DNA from 3 places in the Streptomyces sp. RKND-216 genome. Region 1 is predicted to be linked to each of the others. Evidence: riboswitches for the same ligand, from Rfam matches in the RefSeq annotation. Region 1 holds a riboswitch; each other region holds the start of a gene.
What was found. Region 1 has a riboswitch for thiamine pyrophosphate ahead of thiC (phosphomethylpyrimidine synthase ThiC). Riboswitches for the same ligand answer to the same signal wherever they lie in the genome.

Region 1 (3,231 bases):
ACCCGCCGACGGGTCGGCGTCCCTCAACTCCCACACGGCCGAGGTCTGAGTCACCGTGACGTCGTCCAGCACGCCGAGCGAACCGATGAGCACACCGGCGAGCAGCAGACCCTGGATCTTGATGTCGGGGTAGAGCCCGTGCACCAGCCCCGTCTGGTCGTCGGTGTTGCCCGTGAGCTCCGCCCAGCCGATGAACAGCGAACCCAGCACGCCGATCAGCAGCAGCGACACCAGCGTGCCGAGCGCCGCGACGGAGGTCCGTGCGGACAGGCCGTGGCAGAGGTAGAGCGTGGCCAGCATGATCGCGCTGCCGCCCACCACAGCGACCAGCAGCGGGTTGGAGCCCTGGAGGATCGCCGGGAGGATGAACAGCGTCAGCACGGCGAAGCTCACCCCCAGCCCGACCAGCGCCAGCATCCCGCGCAGCCGTCCCACCAGCACCACCACCACGGCGAAGATCCCGGCGAGCAGCGCCATCGGCAGGTCGCGGTCCACGTCGATCACCGCGTACTGGAGATCCCGCGGCGCGTTCTCCGCATAGGCGACGACGACGTCCTGCCCGGCGGACAGGGTGCGGGTGGCGTCCGGGGTGATGACGTGGGGGAAGGTGCGTCCGGTGCCGGGGCCGCTGGTGACCTCGACGGTCGCCTGGCGGCACGCCTGGTCGCCGGCACCGCCGGCACCGCCCGCGCCGGGATCGGGCTGCTGCCCGATCCCGCCCGACGGCTGGGCGTTGACGTCGGCGCAGTCCACGGTGCGCACGGCCGTGACGCGCGCGTCGTAGGTGGGCCGGTCGAAGCCGACGCCGCTGCGACCGTCCTCCTGCCCGCCCGGCGCCCCGCCCGGCCAGAGCAGCACCAGCCCCGCGACGACGGCGGCGGCGAAGGGGATGAGCACGGCGGCGACGACCTTCCGCAGGTGGCGGGAGACGGGCGTCGCCGGGCCATGGGCGTGCGCGTGGCCGTGACCGCCGTGCCCACCGCCGTGGCCGTGACCGCCGTGCCCGCCGTGACCGCCGCCGTGGGCGGGCGGGTGGCCGTACTCGGGGCGCCGGCCGTGCTGGTGGGCATGCCCGGATCGGGGCCCGTCCCCCCACCCGGAGGACGGCGGCTGCGGCTGCTGCGGTGGCGTCGTCACACACCGATCATCGCAAGAAGCCGGGGGCCCTCTGGCCACCCCGCGCGGTGAGCCGTTAGCGTGGAGCCGCTTTGCACATCGCGGGAGCTCCGAGCACGGGGCTGAGAGGGCGCTGAACGGCTGCGTCGACCGCCGAACCTGTTACCGGGTAATGCCGGCGTAGGGAGTAGGTCTCATGACCATGCAGGATGCACGCACGCCCGAAAACCCGTCCGGCGCTGCCGAAGCGCAGCGGAAACCGGGCTGGCACAAGGGCTACGTCGGGGGATCGCGCCCGGACATCCGGGTCCCGGTCCGCCGGGTGCACCTCACCAACGGCCAGGACGTGACGCTGTACGACACGTCCGGCCCGTACACCGACCCCACCATCGACACCGACGTCCGCCGCGGCCTGCCGCCGCTGCGGGAGAACTGGATCATCTCCCGGGGGGACACCGAGGAGTACGCGGGCCGTGAACTGCGGCCCGAGGACGACGGGATCAAGCACACCTCGCCGCGCGGCGGTCTGAGGAACCTGGACGCGGTCTTCCCCGGCCGTCCGCGCCAGCCCCGGCGGGCACGCGGCGATATGGCCGTCACGCAGCTCGCGTACGCCCGGCGCGGCGACATCACCCCGGAGATGGAGTACGTCGCCGTCCGGGAGAACGTCTCCCCCGAGTTGGTGCGCGACGAGATCGCCGCGGGACGCGCCGTCCTCCCGGCCAACGTCAACCACCCGGAGATCGAGCCGATGATCATCGGCAAGAACTTCCTGGTGAAGGTCAACGCCAACATCGGCAACTCCGCCGTCACCTCCTCGATCGAGGAGGAGGTGGAGAAGATGACCTGGGCGAGCCGCTGGGGCGCCGACACGGTCATGGACCTCTCCACCGGCCGCAACATCCACACCACCCGCGAGTGGGTGCTGCGCAACTCCCCCGTGCCCATCGGCACGGTGCCGCTCTACCAGGCGCTGGAGAAGGTCGACGGCAAGGCCGAGGAGCTGAGCTGGGAGGTCTACAAGGACACCGTCCTGGAGCAGTGCGAGCAGGGCGTCGACTACATGACCGTCCACGCCGGCGTGCTGCTGCGCTACGTGCCGCTCACCGCGCGTCGCAAGACCGGCATCGTCTCACGCGGCGGCTCCATCATGGCCGCCTGGTGCCTGGCGCATCACCAGGAGAGCTTCCTCTACACCCACTTCGAGGAACTCTGCGACATCCTGCGCGCGTACGACGTGACGTTTTCGCTCGGCGACGGACTCCGGCCCGGATCGATCGCCGACGCGAACGACGAGGCGCAGTTCGCCGAACTGCGCACGCTCGGCGAACTGAACCGGATCGCCAAGGCGCGCGGCGTGCAGACGATGATCGAGGGCCCCGGACACGTCCCGATGCACAAGATCAAGGAGAACATCGACCTCCAGCAGGAGATCTGCGAGGAGGCGCCCTTCTACACCCTGGGCCCGCTCACCACCGACATCGCCCCGGCGTACGACCACATCACCTCGGGCATCGGCGCGGCGATGATCGGCTGGTGGGGGACGGCGATGCTCTGCTACGTCACGCCGAAGGAGCACCTGGGCCTGCCCGACCGGGACGACGTCAAGACCGGCGTGATCACGTACAAGATCGCGGCGCACGCGGCGGACCTGGCCAAGGGCCACCCGGGCGCGCAGGACTGGGACGACGCGCTGTCCGACGCGCGCTTCGAGTTCCGCTGGGAGGACCAGTTCAACCTGGCCCTCGACCCGGACACCGCCCGGGAGTTCCACGACGCGACCCTCCCGGCCGAACCGGCCAAGACGGCACACTTCTGCTCGATGTGCGGGCCGAAATTCTGCTCGATGAAGATCAGCCAGGACATCCGCCGGGAGCACGCCAGCGAGATGGCCGGAGGCGGAGCAGCGAACGGCGGCGTCCCCGCCGCACTCGACGTGCAGGAGATCGAGGCGGGCATGGCGGAGAAGTCGCGTGAGTTCGCCGAGGCGGGCAACCGCGTCTACCTGCCGCTGGCGGACTGACCGACGGCGACGGCCTCCCGGATGCGCGGCGGCCGCCCTCGAAGAGGTGCGACGCCGACGACCGGGGGGCTGCACCGATCGGTGCAGCCCCC
Region 2 (3,231 bases), 1.9 Mb from region 1:
TGCGCGGGCCGCGGCGGGGCGGCCCGCGCACCGTCGAGCTGAAGTGTGCGGTGGTGACGGCCGGACGCGCCGTCAGGCGGCGCGGCCGGCTCCGCCGGGCCCGGCGGTCGCGCCAGGCCGCCTGGTCCGGGTGGTCAGACGGCGAGTGCCTGGGCGCGGCGCTTGACCTCGGTGCCGCGGTTCTCCCGCAGCGCCTGCGCGGGCGTGCCCGGCAGGCTGTCGTCCGGGGTGAACAGCCACTCCAGCACCTCCTCGTCGGTGAACCCGTCGTCCCTGAGCAGGGTCAGCGTGCCGACCAGGCCCTTCACGATCCGGTCCCCCGCGACGAAGTCGGCGGGGACGTGCAGCGCGCGGTTCTCGCCTCGGCGCACGGCGATCAGCTGGCCCTCCTTGACCAACTGCCGTACCCGGGTCACCTCGACGCCGAACTGCTCGGCGATGTCGGGCAGCGTGAGCCAGGCGGGGACGAGAGCATCGGTCTTCGCGTCAATCTCGGTCACGGACACCAGCCTGCCACCTGCCGCCGACAGTCACTAGCGCACGGCCTTCTTCAAGGCGACCGACGCGTCCGCCAGCAGGGTGGGATCGAGTACGGCGCCCTGCTGGATGAGCCGGCGGCCCTGGGCGAGGTCGCGGGGGCGCCCGACGGCAAGCAGCGCGGTCAGCGTCTCTCCGCGCAGCCAGCACACCGACCAGGACGGCTCCCCCGGGTCGCCGCGCAGCAGCATCCGGTCGGCACCCGCGTGGTGCCCCGCGTACTGCACGAAGCGGCCGAACTGCTCGGACCAGAAGTAGGGCACCGGGTCATAGACGGCCTCCTCCGCCGGGCCACCGCCGCGCAGCTCGGCGACGACGTTGGCGGCGACCACCACCGGGCCCTGCAGGGCGTTGTCCCAGTGGTGCACCAGCAGCCGGGCGCCGTAGCGGGCGGAGGGGAACGACACGCAGTCCCCCACCGCGTACACGCCGGGGACCGAGGTGCGCAGCCGGTCGTCGCCCCGCACCGAGCCGTCGGCGCAGAGCGCGACTCCCGAGTCGGCGAGCCAGCGGGTCGCCGGGCGGGCGCCGATGCCCACCACCACCGCGTCGGCGGGCACGCGCTCGCCGTCGTCCAGCACCACGGCGCCAGGTTCGACGGCCGCCACCCGGGCACCGGTACGCAGCCGGGCACCGCTCTGTGCGTACCAGTCGCGCATGTGCACCGCGACGTCGGCGGGCAGCGCGCCGGGCAGCGGCCGGTCGGCGCTCTCGACGACGGTGACGGCGCAGCCGGCCTCGCGGGCCGCGGTGGCGAACTCGGCGCCGATCCAGCCCGCGCCGACCACCACGACGTCCTTGCGCTCCTCGAGCACGGGCCGGAGCCGGGCGACATCGTCCAGGGTGCGCAGCAGGTGCACGCCGGGGGCGCCCTCGCCGCCCGGCAGGGTCAGGGGCTCGGCTCCGGTGGCGAGCACCAGGGCGTCGTACGGGACCGGCCCGCGGCCGGTCTGCAGCACCCGCTCACCGGCGTCCAACCCCGTGACGGGGTTGCCGAGTTCGAGTTCCACGCCAAGCGTGTCGAAGTCGATGTCGAACGCGGAGCCCTCGGCCGTGCCGAGCAGCACGGCCTTGGACAGCGGCGGACGGTCGTACGGCTGGTGCGGCTCGGCGCCCAGCAGCAGCACGGGGCCGGTCCAGCCCTGTTCGCGCAGCTGCACCGCTGTCTGGACGCCCGCCATGCCGGCGCCGACGATCACCACACGCGCGTTGTCCTCGGTCACACCGCCACTGTATGACGGCGCCCGGCACGGTCGCCCGAGCGTCCTTCCCGAGCGTCCTTGAGGCCGCGTGAATCTGGACGGCCGCAGGCGCCGGGCCCGCCGCGGAACGGCTCCCGGCGGACGCAGTAGGGTGGCCGGCATACGTCATGCACGCGGGAGCCCGGCGGACCGGGCTGAGAGGGAGGCGGAACGGCCTCCGACCGTACGAACCTGATCCGGGTCATTCCGGCGAAGGGAGGAGACGCGAAGTGCCGACCCCTGAGACGTCCGCCGCGGACGTCCTCGTTCTCGGCGGTGGGCTGTCCGGCCTGGTCACGGCCTGGCGCGCGGCCCAGCGCGGCCTTCGGACGGCAGTGGCCGACCCCGCGCCGGGCGGCGGCGCCGCGCGGGTCGCGGCGGGCATGCTGGCGGCCGTCACCGAACTCCATTACGGCGAGGAGACGTTGCTCGCCCTGAACCTGGCGTCCGCCCGCCGCTATCCGGACTTCGTCGCCGAGCTGGAAGAGGCGAGCGGGCGGCTCACCGCCCACCGCGCCTGCGGTGCCCTGTCCGTCGCCTTCGACGCGGACGACCGCGCCCGTCTCCGTGACGTGCACGCGCTGCAGCAGCGGTGCGGTCTGGAGGCCGAGTGGCTGACCGGCCGCGAGTGCCGGCGGCTGGAGCCGATGCTGGCTCCCTCGGTGCGGGCCGGCGTCCGGGTGGACGGCGACCACCAGGTCGATCCCCGGCGGCTCGCGGCGGCACTGCTCGCCGCCTGCACCCGTGCCGGAGTCGCCTTCCGCGAGGCCGCCGCCGCACGGCTGACCGTCGCGGGCAACCGGGCGGCCGGGGCGGTCCTCACGGACGGCCGCGAGATCCGCGCTGGACAGACGGTGCTGGCCACCGGCTCGTGGAGCGGGAAGCTGGACGGCGTGCCGCCCGGGGTGCTGCCGCCGGTGCGGCCGGTGAAGGGCCAGGTGCTGCGGCTGCGCGTACCGCCCGCGTACGCGCCGTTCCTCTCCCGCACCGTCCGGGCCACGGTGCGCGGCACGCCCGTCTACCTGGTGCCCCGGGAGGACGGGGAGCTGGTGGTGGGGGCGACGAGCGAGGAGCTGGGCTGGGACACCACGGTGACCGCCGGCGGCGTGTACGAACTACTGCGGGACGCACGGGCGCTGGTGCCGGGCGTCACCGAGCTCCCGCTCACCGAGTCCGGCGCCGGCCTGCGCCCGGTCTCCCCCGACAACGCGCCCGCGCTGGGGCCCACCGCGCTGCCGGGCCTGCACGTCGCGACCGGCCACGGCCGCAACGGCGTGCTCCTCACCCCCGTGACGGGAGACGTGATGGCAGAGGTGCTGACGACGGGCCGGCTGCCCGAGGACGCCCGGCCGTTCGCCCCGGACCGCTTCCTCTCCCCCCTCCAGGAGCACACCCGATGACTGCTGCACACACCGCGACCGTGACGCTGACCGTGAACGGGGAGCCGCGGGAG
Region 3 (3,231 bases), 1.6 Mb from region 1:
CGTCGGCTGGCGCTTCGGCAAGCACAAGCTGGCTCCCCGCATCAGCCCGGGCAAGACCCGCGAGGGCCTGCTCGGCGCCGTCTCCTTCGCCATGGCCGCCGGCGCGCTCTGCATGGAGTTCGCCGTCGACGGTGGCGCCTGGTGGCAGGGCCTGATCCTCGGCTTCGCCGTCGCCGTCAGCGCCACTCTCGGCGATCTCGGCGAGTCCATGATCAAGAGGGACCTCGGCATCAAGGACATGGGCACGGTTCTTCCCGGCCACGGCGGCATCATGGACCGCCTCGACTCCCTCCTCCCCACCGCCCCCGTGGCCTGGCTCCTCTTCGTCCTCTTCACCGGCACCGCCTGACCGCCGACCCGTAACGGCGCCACTGGCCGGTCACCGTCCCCGGCTCCGCGGCCTGCGGCCCGCCACCCGGAGTGCTGAGGCGGGGATCAGGCGTACAGCGGGCGACGTGGCCGAGCGCGTCGCATGCGTTCCAGACATGTCATGCGTGCTGGCGGAGTCTCCGGTTGGGCCGTGCGGGGCCGTGCGGGGGTGGCCGAGGCTGACTGGGGGTGCCGGAGGGTGGCAAGGGTCGCAGGTGCTGGGCGGCGGGAACGGCCCGGGAATCTGCGACACTGGAGCGGTTATGCCTGCACCTGGAGAGCTCACGTTCGTGGCGCCGCGCGGGGCCGCGAAGCCGCCGCGGCATCTGGCCGACCTTTCGCCGAAGGAGCGGAAGGAGGCCGTGGCCGCGCTGGGGGAGAAGCCGTTCCGCGCGAAGCAGCTGTCGCAGCACTACTTCGCCCGGTACGCGCACGACCCCGCGGAGTGGACCGACATCCCGCAGCAGTCGCGGGAGCGGCTGGCTGGCGAGCTGCTGCCGGAGCTGATGAGCGTGGTGCGGCACATCAGCTGTGACGAGGACACGACGCGCAAGACGCTGTGGCGGCTGCACGACGGCACGCTGGTCGAGTCGGTGCTGATGCGGTATCCGGACAGGGTCACGATGTGCATCAGTTCGCAGGCCGGATGCGGGATGAACTGCCCGTTCTGCGCGACGGGGCAGGCGGGCCTGGACCGCAACCTGTCGACGGCGGAGATCGTGCACCAGATCGTCGACGGCATGCGTGCGCTGCGCGACGGGGAGGTGCCCGGGGGCCCGGCGCGGCTGTCGAACATCGTGTTCATGGGAATGGGCGAGCCGCTCGCCAACTACAAGCGGGTGGTCGGCGCCATCCGCCGCCTGACCGATCCGGAGCCGGACGGCGTCGGGTTGTCGCAGCGGGGCATCACGGTGTCGACGGTGGGTCTGGTGCCCGCGATGCTGCGGTTCGCCGACGAAGGGCTCAAGTGCCGCCTGGCGGTCTCGCTGCACGCGCCGGACGACGAGCTGCGCGACACCCTCGTGCCGGTGAACACCCGGTGGAAGGTGCGCGAGGTGCTGGACGCCGCGTGGGAGTACGCGGAGAAGTCCGGGCGCCGGGTCTCCATCGAGTACGCGCTGATCCGGGACATCAACGACCAGGCGTGGCGGGCCGATCTGCTGGGCCGGCTGCTCAAGGGACGACCGGTGCACGTCAACCTGATCCCCCTCAACCCGACGCCGGGGTCCAAGTGGACCGCGTCGCGGCCGGAGGACGAGCGGGAGTTCGTCCGGGCCCTGGAGGCGCACCGCGTACCGGTGACCGTGCGGGACACCCGGGGCCAGGAGATCGACGGGGCCTGCGGCCAGCTGGCGGCCACGGAGCGCTGACCGGCAGCGGCGGAACCGCGGCAGGACAGCGGTGGAAGGGCGGCGGGGCACGCGAGACGGGCGCCGCCCGTGCCCCGACGGAGGCCGGGCCTGCTCGCCGTGAGAGCCCGGCTGGTACCGTACAACGGTATTTCCATCCGACAGGGGAGCGCGCGCAGCGCTGAGAGTGCGGCACCGTCCGGCCGCAGACCCTCGAACCTCGCCCAGGTCATGCTGGGTAGGAAGATCGGTTCACACCTCTCGTGCTGCCCGCGTGCGCCCACCTGGAGGTCCGCCGAGGACCCGGGAAGAAGGCTGCACGATGAAGCACACCGCCACCACCCTCCTCGCCGTCACGCTGGGCGTCTCGCTGCTCGCCGGGTGCGGCGGCTCCGGTGGGTCCGGCGACTCCTCTGCGGACGGCGGGGACGCGGAGAAGGTCACCCTGGTCACGCACGACTCCTTCGCCGCCTCCGAGAAGGTGCTTGAGCGGTTCACCGACGAGACCGGCTACGAACTGGAGATCCTGCGCGCCGGCGACGCCGGATCCACGGTCAACCAGGCGGTGCTGAACAAGGGCAACCCGCAGGGCGACGTCCTCTTCGGCGTGGACAACACCCTGCTCTCCCGCGCGCTGGAGAACGAGATCTTCACCCCCTACGAGGCCCGCGGCCTGGAGAAGGTCCCGCAGGAGTACCGGCCGGCCGGTGGCGGCACGGACGTGACCCCGGTGGACACCGGCGAGATCTGCGTCAACTACGACCGCGAGTACTTCGAGAAGAACGACCTCCGGCCGCCCCGCACGCTCGGCGACCTGACGAAGCCGGCGTACAAGGACCTGCTCGTCACCGAGAACGCCGCCACCTCCTCGCCCGGTCTGGGCTTCCTACTCGCCACCGTCGCCGAGTACGGGAACGGCGGGTGGAAGGACTACTGGAAGAAGCTGGAGGCCAATGGCGTCGAGGTCGTCGACGGCTGGGAGCAGGCGTACTACGACCGGTTCAGCGGATCGGCCGGCGGCGAGGGCAAGGGCGACCGGCCGCTGGTCGTGTCGTACGCATCCAGCCCGCCCGCCGAGGTGCTCGGGAAGAAGCCGATGCCCGAGCATGCGCCGACCGGCGTCGCCGAGGGCACCTGCTTCCGGCAGGTCGAGTTCGCCGGCCTGCTGGAGGGCGCGGACAACCCGAAGGGCGGCAAGGCGCTGCTGGACTTCCTGATCGGCACTGCGTTCCAGGAGGACCTGCCGCTCCAGATGTTCGTCTCCCCGGTGCGCGAGGACGCCGCACTGCCTGAGGTGTTCACCGAGTACGGCGCGGACGTCGAGAACCCGGCCACGATGGCGCCGGAGCGCATCGCGGACAACCGGGAGCAGTGGGTGAAGGCGTGGACCTCGCTCGTCGTGCGGTAGACACCGAGGCGCGGCCGGCGCTCCGGCGGGCGTGGACGTACGTCCCCGCGCCGCGGAGGGAGCCGGTGCCCACCCCCGGACTGCAGCCGGGCGGCGCACGCGACG

Region 2: linked by a shared signal. The riboswitch ahead of thiO (glycine oxidase ThiO) and the one ahead of thiC (phosphomethylpyrimidine synthase ThiC) in region 1 are both predicted to bind thiamine pyrophosphate.
Region 3: linked by a shared signal. The riboswitch ahead of E4198_RS05440 (thiamine ABC transporter substrate-binding protein) and the one ahead of thiC (phosphomethylpyrimidine synthase ThiC) in region 1 are both predicted to bind thiamine pyrophosphate.

The regions. Positions count from the first base shown of each region.
Region 1 covers NZ_SSBQ01000002.1:2,903,071-2,906,301, reverse strand. The annotation lists gene E4198_RS12960 (YibE/F family protein) at 1-1,137, opposite strand, end outside; TPP riboswitch at 1,208-1,321, shown strand; gene thiC (phosphomethylpyrimidine synthase ThiC) at 1,313-3,139, shown strand.
Region 2 covers NZ_SSBQ01000002.1:4,849,874-4,853,104, reverse strand. The annotation lists gene E4198_RS21260 (Rv2175c family DNA-binding protein) at 135-500, opposite strand; gene E4198_RS21255 (FAD-dependent oxidoreductase) at 534-1,718, opposite strand; TPP riboswitch at 1,903-2,015, shown strand; gene thiO (glycine oxidase ThiO) at 2,009-3,178, shown strand; gene thiS (sulfur carrier protein ThiS) at 3,175-3,231, shown strand, end outside.
Region 3 covers NZ_SSBQ01000002.1:1,273,299-1,276,529, reverse strand. The annotation lists gene E4198_RS05450 (phosphatidate cytidylyltransferase) at 1-349, shown strand, start outside; gene rlmN (23S rRNA (adenine(2503)-C(2))-methyltransferase RlmN) at 633-1,739, shown strand; TPP riboswitch at 1,872-1,981, shown strand; gene E4198_RS05440 (thiamine ABC transporter substrate-binding protein) at 2,041-3,126, shown strand.